Regions from separate parts of the Streptomyces sp. NPDC090127 genome, predicted to be linked through region 3. Evidence: riboswitches for the same ligand, from Rfam matches in the RefSeq annotation. Region 3 holds a riboswitch; each other region holds the start of a gene.
What was found. A riboswitch is a leader RNA that binds a small molecule or an ion and turns the genes downstream of it on or off. The one in region 3 is predicted to bind cobalamin.
Positions count from the first base shown of each region.

Region 1: it holds a riboswitch for cobalamin, as region 3 does, so the genes downstream of both, cobN (cobaltochelatase subunit CobN) here and ACIPPS_RS02480 (ribonucleoside-diphosphate reductase subunit alpha) in region 3, are expected to answer to the same signal.
Region 2: it holds a riboswitch for cobalamin, as region 3 does, so the genes downstream of both, ACIPPS_RS13240 (energy-coupling factor ABC transporter permease) here and ACIPPS_RS02480 (ribonucleoside-diphosphate reductase subunit alpha) in region 3, are expected to answer to the same signal.

Region 1 is NZ_JBIVDE010000005.1:404,788-410,238, reverse strand. Features, by position in the region: gene cobN (cobaltochelatase subunit CobN) at 1-2,957, opposite strand, end outside; cobalamin riboswitch at 2,994-3,133, opposite strand; gene ACIPPS_RS20735 (cobalamin biosynthesis protein CobG) at 3,177-4,601, shown strand; gene ACIPPS_RS20730 (precorrin-8X methylmutase) at 4,598-5,251, shown strand; gene ACIPPS_RS20725 (precorrin-2 C(20)-methyltransferase) at 5,248-5,451, shown strand, end outside.
Region 2 is NZ_JBIVDE010000003.1:481,434-486,884, forward strand. Features, by position in the region: gene ACIPPS_RS13215 (DNRLRE domain-containing protein) at 1-168, shown strand, start outside; gene ACIPPS_RS13220 (hypothetical protein) at 331-975, opposite strand; gene dhaK (dihydroxyacetone kinase subunit DhaK) at 1,073-2,065, shown strand; gene dhaL (dihydroxyacetone kinase subunit DhaL) at 2,073-2,687, shown strand; gene ACIPPS_RS13235 (PTS-dependent dihydroxyacetone kinase phosphotransferase subunit DhaM) at 2,684-3,088, shown strand; cobalamin riboswitch at 3,194-3,419, shown strand; gene ACIPPS_RS13240 (energy-coupling factor ABC transporter permease) at 3,448-4,149, shown strand; gene ACIPPS_RS13245 (energy-coupling factor ABC transporter substrate-binding protein) at 4,146-4,487, shown strand; gene cbiQ (cobalt ECF transporter T component CbiQ) at 4,494-5,243, shown strand; gene ACIPPS_RS13255 (ATP-binding cassette domain-containing protein) at 5,240-5,451, shown strand, end outside.
Region 3 is NZ_JBIVDE010000001.1:563,590-569,040, reverse strand. Features, by position in the region: gene ACIPPS_RS02485 (ribonucleotide-diphosphate reductase subunit beta) at 1-211, opposite strand, end outside; gene ACIPPS_RS02480 (ribonucleoside-diphosphate reductase subunit alpha) at 211-2,589, opposite strand; cobalamin riboswitch at 2,718-2,856, opposite strand; gene ACIPPS_RS02475 (GNAT family N-acetyltransferase) at 2,927-3,430, opposite strand; gene mctP (monocarboxylate uptake permease MctP) at 3,535-5,160, opposite strand; gene ACIPPS_RS02465 (DUF3311 domain-containing protein) at 5,157-5,411, opposite strand.

The DNA of each region.
Region 1 (5,451 bases), on a different contig from region 3:
GTCCGCCAGTCGCGCGAGTCGATCAGCTGGAGGATGCCCGCGCCGTACGTGCCCGGCCGCGAGCCGAAGATCCGGGTGGTCGCCCGCCGCTCGTCGCCGTGCTCGGCCAGATCGGCCTGCGCGTGCGCCCGTACGTAGTTGTCCTCGGCCGGCTCGTCGAGCCCGGCCGCCAGCCGTACGGCGTCGTCGAGGAGCCCGATGACGTGCGGAAACGCGTCCCGGAAGAAGCCCGAGATGCGCAGCGTGACGTCGACGCGCGGCCGCCCCAGCTCGGCGAGCGGGACCGCCTCCAGGCCGTTCACGCGGCGCGAGGCGTCGTCCCAGGTGGGGCGGATGCCCAGCAGGGCGAGGGCTTCGGCCACGTCGTCGCCGGCCGTGCGCATCGCGCTCGTACCCCAGAGGGAGAGCCCGACGGACGTCGGCCACGCGCCGTTGTCGGAGCGGTAGCGCTCCAGGAGCGAGTCGGCGAGCGCCTGCCCGGTCTCCCACGCGAGGCGGGAGGGGACGGCCTTGGGGTCGACGGAGTAGAAGTTCCGGCCCGTCGGCAGCACGTTGACCAGGCCACGAAGGGGCGATCCGGACGGGCCCGCCGGGACGAAGCCGCCGTTCAACGCGTGGACGGCGTGGGTGAGTTCGTCGGTGGTGGCGGCGAGGCGCGGGACGACCTGTTCGCAGGCGAACCGCAGGACGGCCCGGACGTCCGGGCCGTACGCGGCGGCGACCGCCGGGACCGCGTCCACGGACCAGCCGGCCGCCTCCATCGCCTCCACCAGCTCGCGCGCCGTGGCCTCCGCCTCGTCGGCGGTCGTCCGGGTCGCGGCCGACTCGTCCAGGCCCAGCGCCTCGCGCAGCCCCGGCAGGGCCTGCGTACCGCCCCAGATCTGCCGGGCGCGCAGGATCGACAGGACCAGGTTGACCCGCGCCTCGCCCTGCGGCGCCCCGCCGAGCACGTGCAGACCGTCCCTGATCTGCGCGTCCTTGACCTCGCAGAGCCAGCCGTCGACGTGCAGCAGGAAGTCGTCGAAGCCGTCGTCCTCGGGGCGGTCCGCCATCCCCAGGTCGTGGTCGAGCTTCGCCGCCTGGATCAGGGTCCAGATCTGCGCCCGGATCGCGGGCAGCTTGGCGGGGTCCATGGACGAGATCTGCGCGTACTCGTCGAGCAGTTGCTCCAGGCGCGCGATGTCGCCGTAGGAGTCGGCGCGGGCCATCGGCGGCACCAGGTGGTCGACGAGGGTCGCGTGCACGCGCCGCTTGGCCTGCGTGCCCTCGCCCGGGTCGTTGACGAGGAACGGGTAGACCAGCGGCAGGTCGCCGAGCGCCGCGTCCGGGCCGCACGCGGCCGACAGGCCCGCGTTCTTGCCCGGCAGCCACTCCAGGTTGCCGTGCTTGCCCAGGTGGACCATCGCGTCCGCGCCGAAGCCGCCGTCCTCGGCGCGCGCCGCGATCCAACGGTAGGCGGCCAAGTAGTGGTGGGACGGCGGGAGATCGGGGTCGTGGTAGATCGCGATCGGGTTCTCGCCGAAGCCGCGCGGCGGCTGGATGAGGATCAGCAGGTTCCCGCGCCGCAGGGCCGCGAGGACGATGTCGCCCTCCGGATTGCGGGAGCGGTCGAGGAACATCTCGCCGGGCGGCGGGCCCCAGTGCCGCTCGACGCCCTCGCGCAGCTCCTGCGGCAGGGTCGCGTACCAGCGCTTGTAGTCGGCCGCCGGGATGCGGACCGGATTGCGGGCGAGCTGCTCCTCGGTCAGCCAGTCCTGGTCGTGGCCGCCGGCCTCGATCAGGGCGTAGATCAGCTCGTCGCCGTCGCCGGAGACCAGGCCGGGGATCTCGTCCTCGGGCCCGAAGTCGTACCCCTCGACGATCAGCCGCCTGAGCAGGGCGACGGCGGAGGCGGGGGTGTCCAGGCCGACCGCGTTGCCGATCCGGGAGTGCTTCGTCGGGTACGCGGAGAGGACGAGCGCGAGCTTCTTCTCGGCGTTCGGGATGTGCCGCAGCCGGGCGTGACGCACGGCGATCCCGGCGACCCGGGCGGCGCGCTCGGTGTCGGCGACGTACGCCGGGAGGCCGTCCTCGTCGATCTCCTTGAAGGAGAACGGGACGGTGATCAGCCGGCCGTCGAACTCGGGGACGGCGACCTGGCTGGCGGCGTCCAGCGGGGAGAGCCCCTCGTCGTTCTCCTCCCAGGCCGCCCGGGAGCCGGTGAGGCAGAGTGCCTGCAGGATAGGTACGTCGAGGGCGGCGAGCGCGCCCGCGTCCCAGGCCTCCTCGTCCCCGCCGGCCTGGGCGTCGGCGGGCGTGGTGCCGCCGGCCGCGAGGACGGTGGTGACGACGGAGTCGGCGCCCTTGAGCGTCTCGATCAGCTCGGGCTCGGGGGCCCGCAGGGAGGCGACGTACAGCGGCAGGGCGCGGGCGCCGGCGTCCTCGATCGCCTCGCAGAGGGAGTCGACGAAGGCGGTGTTCCCGCTCATGTGGTGGGCGCGGTAGTAGAGCACGGCCACCGTCGGACCGGTCTCCGTGCGCGCGGTGCGCTCCAGGGGACCCCAGGTGGGCGCGGCGGCCGGGGCCTCGAAGCCGTGGCCGGTGAGCAGCACGGTGTCGGAGAGGAACCGGGCCAGCTGCTCCAGGTTGGCCGGGCCGCCGTGCGCCAGGTAGGCGTGGGCCTCGGTGGCGACGCCGACGGGGACGGTGGAGGTCTCCATGAGCTGGGCGTCGGGCGCCTGCTCGCCGGAGAGCACGACGAGCGGCTTCCCGGTGGCGCGCAGCGCGTCGAGCCCGTCCTCCCAGGCCCGCAGCCCGCCGAGGAGGCGGACGAGGACGAGGTCGGCGCCGTCGAGCAGCCCCGGCAGGTCGTCCAGGGCGAGGCGGGAGGGGTTGGCGAACCGGTAGTCGACCGGACCCCCGGCCGCGCGGGCGCTGAGCAGGTCGGTGTCGGAGTGCGACAGCAACAGAATTCGCATGCGTGCGCAGGCCTTCCTCGGGGTTGTCCGCGCCCCGGGTGGTCGTGTGGACGGCAGGAGTTCCTGACTCACCCGGCCCCTCGCGGGACCTGGCTCACAGTGGCGGGACCGCGCCGGAATCTCACCGGGCTTCCTCCCCGGGGTCCTGGGACCCCATGCCGATCCGAATAGTAGATCGTGCGTCCTCCGGGCCTGGCGGGGACCGCTGGTGACGTCGGTATGCTCGCCGCCATGCCGCCCACCCCACCCACCTCACCCCTGCCGGGCGAACCGCCCGTACGGGACCGTGGCGACGCCTGCCCCGGGGCGCTTCGGCTGCACTCCGCGGACGACGGCCGCCTGGCTCGACTGCGGCTGCCCGCAGGGTTGTTGACGGTACGTCAGGCACAGGTCCTGGCCTCCGTCGCGGAGGGCCTGGGGGACGGCCGGATCAGCGTCACCTCACGCGGGAACGTGGAGCTGCGCGGCCTCGGCGAGGGGTGCGGGGCGGAGCTGGCGGAGGTGCTCGCGGACGCCGGGCTGCTGCCCTCCGCGACCCATGAGCGGATCCGGAACGTGGTGGCCTCACCGACGGCCGGGCTGGACGGACTCGGCTGCGGTGACGTGCAGTTGTGGGCCCGGGAACTGGACGCGCTGCTCTGTGGGCGGGAGTGGACGGCGGCCCTGTCCGGTCGGTTCCTCTTCGTCCTGGACGACGGGCGCGGGGACGTCGCCGGGCTCGGCGGCGATGTGACGTTGGTCGCAGGAGAGACGTCCGTACGGCTCCGGGTGGGCGACCAGGTCTTCGCGGTCGCCCCGGTGGACGCGCCCCGGGCCGCGCTCGCCGCGGCCGGTGCCTTCCTCGACGCCGCCCACGCCGCGGGAAACGGCGCCTGGCGGGTCCGGGAGCTGCCCGGGGAACACGTACCGGGCCTGGCCGAGGCGCTCGCGGCGGCCGGCGTACCGGCGGAGCCCGTACCGGCACCCACGCCTCCGCGGACCGCGGCACCCCCGCCGGCCCCCGGCCTGCTCGGCGAGCACGCCCTCCACGTCCTGACCCCCCTCGGCCGCCTCACGGCCGCACACCTGCGCGCGCTGGCGGAGAGCGCGGCGGGCGGGGAGAACGCGGACGGCACGGAGAAAGCGGACAGCGCGAAGAGAGTGGACAACCCGGCGAACGCGGCGGCGTCCCACGGGGAGCTGCGGCTCACCCCCTGGCGTGGGGTCGTCGTCACCGGCTTCGCCGACCGGGCGGCCGCACGGGAGCGGCTCGCCGTCCTCGACACGTACGGCCTGATCACCGACCCCCGCTCCCCCTGGGCGGGCGTCGGCGCCTGCACCGGCCGTCCCGGCTGCGCGAAGTCCCTCGCCGACGTCCGCGCCGACGCCACCCCGGGCCACGGCGGCGCCCCGGAGCACGACGCCACCCCGGGCCACACCGACGCCACCCCGGGCCACGCCGACGCCCCCGGCGGTCTCCCCGTCGCCCTCCCCGTCCACTTCTCCGGCTGCGAGCGCCGGTGCGGCCACCCGCAGGCCGAGACCTGGGTCGACGTCGTCGCCACCGGCGAGGGCACCTACCTCGTCGACGGGCGGCCCACCCCCCGTACCGACCTCCCCGACGCCGTCGCGGCGGCCCGCACCCCCTCAGCAACCACGAGATGAGCGAGAGCACCAGGATGTTCGACTACGAGAAGGACGGCGCGGAGATCTACCGCCAGTCCTTTGCCACGATCCGCGCCGAGGCGGATCTCGCCGCCCTGCCCGCCGACGTCGCCACGGTCGCGGTCCGCATGATCCACGCCTGCGGCATGACCGACCTCGTCCGCGACCTCGCCCACTCCCCGCAGGTCGTCTCCCGCGCCCGCGCGGCCCTGCGCGCCGGCGCGCCGATCCTGTGCGACGCGCAGATGGTCGCCAGCGGTGTCACCCGCAAGCGGCTGCCCGCCGACAACGACGTGGTCTGCACGCTCTCCGACCCCGCCGTGCCCGCGCTCGCCGCCGAGCTCGGCACCACCCGCAGCGCCGCCGCCCTCGAACTCTGGCGCGACCGCCTCGAAGGCTCCGTCGTCGCCATCGGCAACGCGCCGACCGCGCTCTTCCACCTCCTGGAGATGATCGCCAAGGGGGCGCCGCGCCCGGCGGCCGTCGTCGGCATACCGGTCGGCTTCATCGGCGCCGCCGAGTCCAAGGACGCCCTGGCCGCCCAGCAGCTCGGCCTCGACTACCTCGTCGTCCGCGGCCGGCGCGGCGGCAGCGCCATGACCGCCGCCGCGATCAACGCCCTCGCCCACGAAGCGGAGATCCAGGCATGAGCGCGCACCCGACCGGCAAGCTGTACGGCGTCGGCCTCGGGCCCGGCGACCCGGAGCTGCTGACGCTCGCGGCCGTGAAGGCCATCGCCGCCGCCGACGTGATCGCGTACCACTCGGCACGCCACGGCCGTTCCATCGCCCGCTCGATCGCGGCCGAGCACCTGCGCGCCGACCACATCGAGGAGCGGCTGATGTACCCG
Region 2 (5,451 bases), on a different contig from region 3:
TCGATGTCCGGCGACGTCAACCAGGGCTCGATGCGGCCGTTCGGCGACTTCGCGCGGCAGATGCGGCTCCTGGACGAGCAGGGCTACTTCCTGGACCCGGGCAACGCCTGGTTCAAGGGCTGTGACACCTCGAAGGCCGAGCTCGTCTGCACCATGGCGAAGCCGTAGGGGCGATCCCGTAAGCAAGCCGTGAGCCGGCCGTGAGCGAGGCCGCAGTCCGGCCGGCACGACCGAAGCAGGCCCCGCCCCCGATGTCCGAGGGCGGGGCCCCGCCCGTCTGGGGCCCCGGCCCCGCCCTCCGGGCGGACGACGCTCCTTTCGAATCGCGCCCTAGCGCACGGGCCGCCAGTCGGCGAACGTCTCGTCGAGTCGCGGACTGTCCGGGTCGTCCCAGACGAGGCATCCGTACACGACCCCGGGCACGCCGGAGCCCATCAGACCGGCCGGGCCCTCGGTCAGCATGCGGTTGACGGACTCCAGATAGGCGGCGATCGACGGATAGAGCGGCTGCTCCATGAAGAGGCCCTCGTAGCTGGTCCACCGGCCGAGGCCGTCCTCCGACAGGTACAGGCCGACGTCGGTCGCCTCGGTGTGGTTGCCGAAGGGGGCGGCCCACCGCGCGCCCTCCCACCAGTCCTTGCCCTGGTGGTCGAAGCCGGCGAGCCGGGGCCGGATCGACTGCCCAGGGGTGAGCAGCACCCCGTGCGGCAGGAAGGCGCCGGTGGCGACCTCGCCCTCTTCGTCGTACTCCTCGAGGTCGAGCTGGCGGACCCCTCCCGCCACGGACCAGAGCGCGACCAGCTCGGGCGGGAAGCCGAACCCGCAGGAGTTCCTGAGCCGGTCCTCCGCCTCCTCGATCTCGGCGCGGGAGGCCGGCGGGAGGATCGAGGCGTGCGAGGTGGGGGCGTGCACGCGCAGCCATGCGGTCAACTGCTGCCAGGCGGTGGCCGTCCGCTCCATGAGTTCGGTGTCCATGACCTCGACCCTACGCAATGATCGGGAGACGTGACCTTGGCTGCCGCAGGCTCGATACTGCCGTAGGCCCTACCGCCAGGCTCTCGAGGAGAAACGCATGAAAATGCTGATCAACGTTCCGGAGACCGTCGTCGCCGACGCGCTGCGGGGCATGGCCGCCGCCCATCCCGAGCTGACCGTCGACGTCGAGAACCGTGTCGTGTTCCGGCGGGACGCGCCCGTCGCGGGGAAGGTGGCGCTGGTGTCCGGGGGCGGGTCCGGGCACGAGCCGTTGCACGGGGGGTTCGTGGGGCCCGGGATGCTCGCGGCCGCGTGCCCCGGGGAGGTCTTCACCTCGCCGGTGCCCGACCAGATGGTGCGGGCCGCCGCCGCGGTCGACAGTGGCGCCGGGGTGCTGTTCGTCGTCAAGAACTACACCGGCGACGTGCTCAACTTCGAGATGGCCGCCGAGCTCGCCGAGGACGAGGGCATCCAGGTCGCCACGGTGCTGGTGAACGACGACGTGGCGGTGACGGACAGTCTGTACACGGCCGGGCGGCGCGGAACCGGGGCGACGCTCTTCGTGGAGAAGATCGCGGGCGCCGCGGCCGAGGAGGGTGCGCCGCTGGAGCGGGTGGAGGCGATCGCACGGCGGGTGAACGAGCGGTCGCGGAGCTTCGGCGTGGCGCTGAGCGCCTGCACCACCCCCGCCAAGGGCAGCCCCACGTTCGAACTGCCGGACGGCGAGCTTGAGTTGGGCGTCGGGATCCATGGCGAGCCGGGACGGGAACGGCGGCCGATGATGACGTCGCGCGAGATCGCGGACTTCGCCGTCGACGCCGTACTGGAGGACCTGCGGCCGTCCGGCCCGGTCCTCGCCCTGGTGAACGGGATGGGGGCCACCCCGCTCCTCGAACTGTACGGATTCAACGCCGAGGTGCAGCGGGTGCTGGCCGAGCGCCGGGTGCCCGTCGCCCGCACACTGGTGGGCAACTACGTCACCTCGCTCGACATGGCGGGCTGCTCGGTGACGCTCTGTGAGGCCGACGAGGAACTGCTGCGGTTCTGGGACGCGCCCGTGCAGACGGCCGCGCTGCGCTGGGGCCGGTGAGAGAGGGATGACCGAAGTGAACGATCTCGACGCCGCGTTCTTCCGCCGCTGGCTCGACGCGGCGGCGGCCGCCGTCGACCGTGAGGCCGAACACCTCACCGAGCTCGACTCGGCGATCGGCGACGCCGACCACGGCGCCAACCTGAAGCGCGGTTTCGCGGCCGTGACGGAGGTGCTCGACAAGGAGCCGCCCGGCACGCCGGGAGCCGTACTCGCCGCCGCCGGACGGCAGTTGATCTCCACCGTCGGCGGCGCCTCCGGTCCGCTGTACGGGACGCTGCTGCGCCGCACCGGCAAGGCGCTCGGCGAGGCGGAGTCGGTGACGCGGGAGGAGTTGGCGGCGGCGCTGACCGCCGGGGTCACCGCCGTCGGGCAGCTCGGCGGGGCCCAGGTGGGTGACGCGACGATGCTGGACGCGCTCGTGCCGGCGGCCGAGGCGCTCGGCGACTCCTTCGCCGCGGCCCGGGACGCGGCCGAGCGCGGCGCCCTCGCGACCGTACCGCTCCAGGCGCGCAAGGGCAGGGCCAGCTATCTCGGCGAGCGCTCCGTCGGTCACCAGGACCCCGGGGCGACCTCGTCGGCGTTGCTGATCGCCGCGCTCGCCGAGGTGGCCGCCGCATGACCGGTCGGGTGGGGATCGTGCTGGTCTCGCACAGCGCCGCCGTGGCCGACTCGGTCGCCGCGCTCGCCCGGGGGCTCGCGGGTGGCGGCTCGACCGCGCCGGTGGCCGCCGCCGGCGGCCTGCCCGACGGGGCTCTCGGCACCAGCTCCGAGCGGATCGTCGAGGCGGCGCGGGCGGTCGACGGGGGCGCCGGGGTGGCCCTCCTCGTCGACCTGGGAAGCGCCGTCCTCACCGTCAAGGCGCTCCTCGCCGAGGGCGACGAGCTGCCGGAGGGGGCTCGGCTCGTGGACGCCCCCTTCGTGGAGGGCGCCGTCGCCGCGCTCGTGACGGCGAGCGCGGGCGGTGACCTCGACGCGGTGTCGGCCGCGGCGGCGGAGGCGTACACGTACCGGAAGGAGTGAGCGGGCACGGGCGCACGCAGAAGAGCGCCGGACGGGGCGCGAGTGGTCCCGCGGCGTGAGCGGGGGGCGCGCGGGAGACCCGTCACACACCGTCCCGAAGCGCACCCGTGTTGTGATGCACCTGGTCAACCCACTAATGTCACAGCGCCTTGGTGTACGGGAAACCGGTGCGGTACCGGTGCGGCCCTCGCCACTGTGATCGGGAAGTCCGGCTCCATCCCTCCGGGGAAGCCACTGGACCACCGCGGAACCGCCGCGGTGGTGTGGGAAGGCGGAGCCGCGGCGGCATGACCCGTCAGCCAGGAGACCGGCCAAGGTGCGTTGTCCATCCACGAGGTGCTGGAGAGGGTCTCCCAACCATGCATATAGCCGAGGGGTATCTGCCCCCTGTGCACGCGGCCGCCTGGGGCGTCGCGTCCGCTCCCTTCGTCGTCCACGGCGTCCGCGCGCTGACCCGCGAGGTCAAGGCCAACCCCGAGTCCACGCTTCTGCTCGGTGCGTCCGGCGCGTTCACGTTCGTTCTGTCCGCGCTCAAGATCCCGTCGGTGACGGGCAGTTGCTCGCATCCGACCGGCACCGGCCTGGGCGCGATCCTGTTCCGCCCGCCGGTGATGGCGGTCCTGGGCACGATCACCCTGCTGTTCCAGGCGTTGCTGCTCGCCCACGGCGGGCTCACCACGCTCGGCGCCAACGTCTTCTCGATGGCGATCGTCGGGCCGTGGGCCGGATTCGGCACGTACTGGCTGCTGCGCCGGTTCGATGTGCCGCTGATGGTGAGCGTGTTCTTCGGCGCGTTCGTCGCGGATCTGTCGACGTACTGCGTGACCAGCGTCCAGCTCGCGCTGGCCTTCCCCGACCCGGGCAGCGGTGTGCCCGGGGCGCTGGCGAAGTTCGGTTCCATCTTCGCGGTGACGCAGCTGCCGCTCGCCGTCAGCGAGGGGCTGCTGACGGTGCTCGTGATGCGGCTGCTCACGCAGTCCAGCAAGGGGGACCTGACCCGGCTCGGGGTCCTGCTCCCGTCCCGCACGAAGGCCGACGCCGTGGAGGTGAGCGCCCGATGAGCCGGAACGCCAAGATCAACACCCTGCTTCTGCTCGTCGTCGCGGCGCTGGCGGTGCTTCCGCTGGTGCTGGGGCTCGGTGACCACAAGGAGGAGCCGTTCACCGGGGCCGACGCCGAGGCGGAGGCAGCGATCACGGAGATCGCCCCCGACTACGAGCCGTGGTTCAGCCCGCTCTACGAGCCCGCCTCCGGCGAGATCGAGTCGGCGCTCTTCGCCCTTCAGGCGGCGCTCGGCTCCGGGGTGCTGGCGTACTACTTCGGCGTGCACAGGGGCCGCAGGCAGGGCGAGGCCCGGGCCGAGGCGAAGGCGCTGCGGTCGGCGTCCAGCGACGCGTGAGCGCCGGTGCTGCCGATCGACGCGGCGGCGCACAGCAGTCGCTGGCGCCGCCGTCATCCGTGTGAGAAGGCCGTCCTCGGCTTCGGCCTGACGCTGTGCGCGGTCTGTCTGCCGCCGTGGCCCGGTGCCGTCCTGGTCGCGGCGGCCACCTTGAGCGTTCTCCTCGGTCCGGCGGGGGTGCCGGGGCGTCAGCTGTGGCGCGCGTTCCGCATCCCGTTGGGCTTCTGTGTGACCGGGGCGATCCCGCTTCTCTTCGAGGTGGGCGGGGCGCGGGGTCTGGTCGTGCTCGCCGAGGACGGTCCGCTGCACGCGGGTGAGCTGCTGCTGCGCACCTCTTCGGCGTCGCTGGGGGTGCTGCTGTTCGCCTTCACCACGCCTGTCTCGGACGTGCTGCCACGGCTGGTGCGGGCGGGGGTGCCGGCGCCCGTGGTGGACGTGGCGCTGGTGATGTACCGGATCAGCTTTCTGCTTCTGGATGCGATATCCAAAATCCGACAGGCGCAGGCGGCCCGGCTGGGGCTGACCACGCGGGCGGCGACCTGGCGGTCGCTCGCCGGGCTCGGTGCGACGGCGTTCGTCCGCGCCTTCGACCGGGCACAGCGCCTGCAGACCGGGCTCGCCGGGCGGGGTTACGACGGGACGCTGCGGGTCCTGGTGCCCGAGGCCTCGGTGTCGGGCCGGTTCCTCGCCTCGACGGCCGGTCTGCTGGCCGGGCTCGTCGCCCTCACTCTCGTACTGGAAAGGTCGCTGCCGTGAGTCCCGCACCCCCTGTCGTGGAACTGGTGAAGGCCACCTTCGCCTACGAGGACGGGCCGGTGGTCCTCGACGGCATCGACCTCGCCGTGCCGGAGGGCCGTGCACTGGCCCTGCTCGGCCGCAACGGCGGCGGCAAGACGACGCTGCTGCGGCTGCTGAGCGGGGGCCTGCGCTGCGGCAGCGGCGCGCTCCGGCTCGACGGCGCGGA
Region 3 (5,451 bases):
AGAACGCGACCAGACGGCCGATCATGTGCTGCTCGGCCGGGGTCAGCTTGGCGAGGTCGGCGACGTCCGAGTGGAGGTCGACCTCCTCCACGGTCCAGGTGTTCTTGATCGCGTCCCGGTAGCGCTCGTAGAAGTCCGGGTAGCGCATGGGGCGGAGGGTCAGCTCGAAGCCCGGGTCGAGCAGGTTCTTCTCGGTGTTCGGGGTGGACATTACTGGCAGGCCTCGCAGGACTCGGGGTTTTCCAGGGAGCAGGCGACCGCGTCGGGGTCGGTGGCCTGCTGGAGGGGGATGGGGGCGGTGGCGGCCGTCGAGGCCTGGGCCGCGCGGGCGATCCGCGTCGCGGGACGGGAGCGCAGGTAGTACGTCGTCTTCAGGCCCTGCTTCCAGGCGTACGCGTACATCGACGACAGCTTGCCGATCGTCGGCGTCTCCAGGAACAGGTTCAGCGACTGCGACTGGTCCAGGAACGGGGTGCGGGCCGCCGCCATGTCGATCAGGCCGCGCTGCGGGATCTCCCACGCCGTCCGGTACAGCTCGCGCACCTCGGCCGGGACCCAGGTGAAGCCGGCCACCGAGCCGTTGGACTCGCGCAGCGCCTCACGGGTCTGCGCGTCCCAGACGCCGAGCCGCTTCAGCTCCTGCACCAGGTACGAGTTGACCTGGAGGAACTCGCCCGACAGCGTCTCGCGCTTGAACAGGTTGGAGACCTGCGGCTCGATGCACTCGTACACGCCGGCGATCGAGGCGATCGTCGCCGTCGGCGCGATGGCGAGCAGCAGGCTGTTGCGCATGCCGACGGCGGCGATCCGCTCGCGCAGCGCGGCCCAGCGCTCGGGCCAGTTGAGCTCGACGTCGTAGTGGTCGGGGTGCAGGACACCGCGCGCCGCGCGGGTCTTCTCCCAGGCCGGCACCGGGCCGTTGCGCTCGGCGAGGTCGGTGGACGCCTCGTACGCGGCGAGCATGATGCGCTCGGCGATCCGGGTGGACAGCGCGCGCGCCTCGGGGGAGTCGAACGGCAGCTTCAGCTGGAAGAAGACGTCCTGGAGGCCCATCGCGCCCAGGCCCACCGGGCGCCAGCGGGCGTTGGAGCGGCCCGCCTGCTCGGTCGGGTAGAAGTTGATGTCGACGACCCGGTCGAGGAAGGTGACGGCCGTGCGGACCGTCTCGTCCAGCCGGTCCCAGTCGATGTCCCCGCCGGTGACGAAGGCGCCCAGGTTGACCGAACCCAGGTTGCAGACCGCGGTCTCGCCGTCGTCCGTGACCTCCAGGATCTCCGTGCAGAGGTTGGAGGAGTGGACCGTGTGGCCCGGCTCGGCGGTCTGGTTGGCCGTACGGTTCGAGGCGTCCTTGAAGGTCATCCAGCCGTTGCCGGTCTGGGCCAGGGTCCGCATCATCCGGCCGTACAGGTCACGGGCCGGCATGGTCTTGCGGGCCAGGCCCTTCGCCTCGGCGGCGCGGTACGCGGCGTCGAACTCGTCGCCCCACAGGTCGACCAGCTCGGGCACGTCCGCAGGGGAGAACAGCGACCACTCGGCGTCGGCGTTGACCCGGCGCATGAACTCGTCCGGGATCCAGTGCGCGAGGTTCAGGTTGTGCGTACGCCGGGCGTCCTCACCGGTGTTGTCGCGCAGTTCGAGGAACTCCTCGATGTCCGCGTGCCAGGTCTCCAGGTAGACCGCGGCCGCGCCCTTGCGCCGCCCGCCCTGGTTCACGGCCGCCACCGAGGCGTCCAGCGTCTTCAGGAACGGCACGATGCCGTTGGAGTGGCCGTTGGTGCCGCGGATCAGCGAACCGCGGGCGCGGATGCGGGAGTACGAGAGGCCGATGCCGCCCGCGTGCTTCGAGAGCCGCGCGACCTGGTGGTACCGGTCGTAGATGGAGTCCAGCTCGTCCTGCGGGGAGTCCAGCAGGTAGCAGGAGGACATCTGCGGGTGGCGGGTGCCGGAGTTGAAGAGCGTGGGGGAGGAGGGCAGGTAGTCGAGCCGGCTCATCAGCCTGTACAGCGCGGCGACCTCGTCGAGGGCGCGGACGCTGTCGTCCTCGGCGAGACCCGCGGCGACGCGGAGCATGAAGTGCTGCGGGGTCTCGATCACCTTGCGGGTGATCGGGTGGCGCAGGAGGTAGCGCGAGTAGAGGGTGCGCAGACCGAAGTAGCCGAAGCGGTCGTCCGCGGCGCCGTCGACGAGCGCGTCGAGGCGCTCGGCGTGCAGCGTCACGAAGTCGGCGGTGCGGTCGGCGATCAGGCCCTCGCGGTGCCCGACGGCGACCGATGCGGAGAAGCGGACCGAACCCTGGGAGGCCGCCTCGTCCGCGACCGTGATCGTGAGCAGCCGGGCGGCGAGCCGGGAGTAGGCGGGGTCCTCGGCGATGAGGGCCGCGGCCGCCTCGGTGGCCAGCTCGCGCAACTCCGCCTCGTCCGAACCGGCGTTGCGGCCGCGCAGCGCGGCGGCGGCGACCCTGCCGGGGTCGGTGTCGGGGAGGTCGGCGGTGAGGTGGGTCAGGGTCCGCAGAAGCACGGTCCCGGGTCCGTCGCTCTCGTTACCGTCGCTCTCGATCGCTGCGGCCGGATCGGCGGGCGCGATGGTCACGTGGGGCTCTCCCTCGCTCGGCTCGGGGCCGGCGGGTGGAGGCGGGCGGCGGCCCTCCCCGTACGCAGGGCAAGGCCGCGCCACGGCCCACTCCGCGAGGCCCGGACGTCTGTGGCACCCGGAACGGAAGGACCGGGCGCGCTGTCGGCAGGTCTTCGGACTCACCAGGCGGACGAAGCCATCAAAAGCACACCGTTGCGGGACAGTTCCGGATTCGCACCGGATTCCCCTGCGGCGACAGCGAGCACGAGCATACATGTGGGGGGCGCCGCTCGTGGCACCCCCCACATGTTGTGTCGCCCGCGAATTCGTCCGGGAATCCGGGAATACTCCGGGATCAGAGCTCCAGCGCGTAGGTGAGCAGCGGATGGAGGTCCGGAATCGGCGACCAGTCCCGCTCCGGGGTCCGTACGAACCCCATCCGCTCGTATATCCGGTGCGCGGCGACCATCCCCGGGTCGGTCGACAGCACCACCCGGGCGCAGCCGGGGATCGCCCGTGCCCGCTCCACGCAGAACCGGACGAGCGCCTCGCCGGTGCCCCGGCCGCGCGCCTCCGGGGCGACCACCAGCATCCGGAACTCGGCCTCGTGGGCCTGCGCCACGTCCGCCCACCGGGTGCCGCCCGGCACGAAGGTCACACCGCCGAGGATCCGGCCCGTCCCGTCGTCGGCGACGAGCACCTCGGCCTCCGCGGCCCGCCCGGCCACGTCGGCGAGGACGGGCAGGTACGGGTCGTCCGCGCCGAGGAAGAGCAGCCCGTCGTCCAGGTAGGTCCCGGCCGTCAGCGCGCCGAGCGTCTCGTACTCGTCGGGCCGTACCGCCCTGATCGTGATGTCCATGGCAGGCAGTCTGCCCGAGGGGGACGGCGAAGGGCCCGGGGTTTCCTGGTGGAAACCCCGGGCCCTCGCGTGGTGCGGGTACCGCGTCGGGTGCGTCGACGGCGTCAGTGCGTGTCGGCGGTGACCTTCGGCATCTCCTTGTCGACACCCGGGTCGCCCGCGTCCGCCGTGTAGTCCGACGGCGAGGTCTCGTCCACGCCCTCGGGCGCCTTCAGGGCCTTCAGGACGAAGGTGAGGACGACGGTGACGACCATGTTGATCACGAAGGCGGTGAGGCCGATGTAGCCGATCTCGCCGATGCCCGGGATCTCGGCGGACGAACCGCCGAAGTGCTTCTGGGTCGGGCTCGCCACGCCGTAGGCCGCCGCCGTGCCGTAGACCATGCCCACGGCCCAGCCGGCGAGGAGTGCCCAGCGGTGGAACCAGCGGGTGAACAGACCGCCGACCAGGGCCGGGAGGGTCTGCAGGATCCAGATGCCGCCGAGCAGCTGGAAGTTGATCGCGACGGTCTTGTCCATGGTGAGGACGAAGGCCAGCGCGCCCACCTTCACCAGCAGCGACACCAGCTTGGACACCTTGGTCTCCTGCTCCGGAGTGGCGTCCGGCTTCAGGAAGTCCTTGTAGATGTTGCGGGTGAAGAGGTTGGCGGCGGCGATCGACATGATCGCGGCCGGCACCAGCGCGCCGATGCCGATGGCGGCGAACGCCACGCCCGCGAACCAGTCCGGGAACATGTTCTCGAACAGCTGCGGGATCGCCAGCTGGCCGTTGGAGACCTTGACCCCGGCGGCGATCGCCATGAACCCGAGCAGCGCGAGCAGCCCCAGCATCAGCGAGTACAGCGGCAGGATCGTGGTGTTGCGGCGGATCACGTCACGGCTGCGCGAGGAGAGCGTCGCCGTGATCGAGTGCGGGTACATGAAGAGCGCGAGCGCCGAGCCGAGCGCGAGCGTCGCGTAGCCCCACTGGCCCATCTCGTCCGGCACCAGCGCGCCGCGCGGCTTGTCGGTCGCCGGGTTGACCGTCGCGTACGCCTCGCCGGCCTTCGCGAAGATCTCGTCGAAGCCGCCCAGCTTGATCGGGATGTAGATGATCGCCACCGCGATGACGATGTAGATCAGGGTGTCCTTGACGAAGGCGATGAGCGCCGGGGCGCGCAGACCCGAGGAGTAGGTGTACGCCGCGAGGACACCGAAGGCGATGAGCAGCGGCAGGTCCTTGATGAACCAGTGCGTGTTCTCGCCGCCGCCGACGCCCATCACGTCCAGGACGGCCTGGATGCCGACCAGCTGGAGCGCGATGTACGGCATGGTGGCGAGGATGCCGGTGACGGCGACCGCGAGCGACAGGCTCTTGGAGCCGAAGCGGCCGCGGACGAAGTCCGAGGTGGTGACGTACCCGTGCTTGTGCGACACCGACCAGAGGCGGGGCAGGAAGGTGAAGATCAGCGGGTAGACCAGGATCGTGTACGGCACGGCGAAGAAGCCGGCCGCGCCCGCCGCGTAGATCGCCGCGGGGACGGCGACGAAGGTGTACGCGGTGTAGAGGTCGCCGCCGAGCAGGAACCAGGTGACCCAGGTGCCGAACGAACGGCCGCCGAGGCCCCACTCGTCGAGGCTCTGCTCGTTCTCCGCCCTGCGCCAGCGCGAGGCGAGGAAGCCCATGACCGTGACGGCCAGGAAGAAGAATATGAAGACGGCGAGTGCGACGCCGTTCACGCCGTCGTTCATCGCGACGCACCTGCCTTCCGGGCGCGCTGGTCACGCTGCCAGAGCTTGTACGCGATCATCGTCAGCGCGGTCGAGATGACCACCCACGCCATCTGGTACCAGTAGAAGAACGGGATACCGATGAAGGTCGGCTCGACCTTCGCGTACGAGCTCACCCAGAGCATCGCCACGAACGGGGCGCCCAGACAGATCGCCACGACGACCCGTAGGGGTGTGACGGTTGGTTGTCTTCCCTGCGTCTCCTGCGACATACGGCGGGCCGTCCCCTCGCTGATCACCTGTTGTAATGCG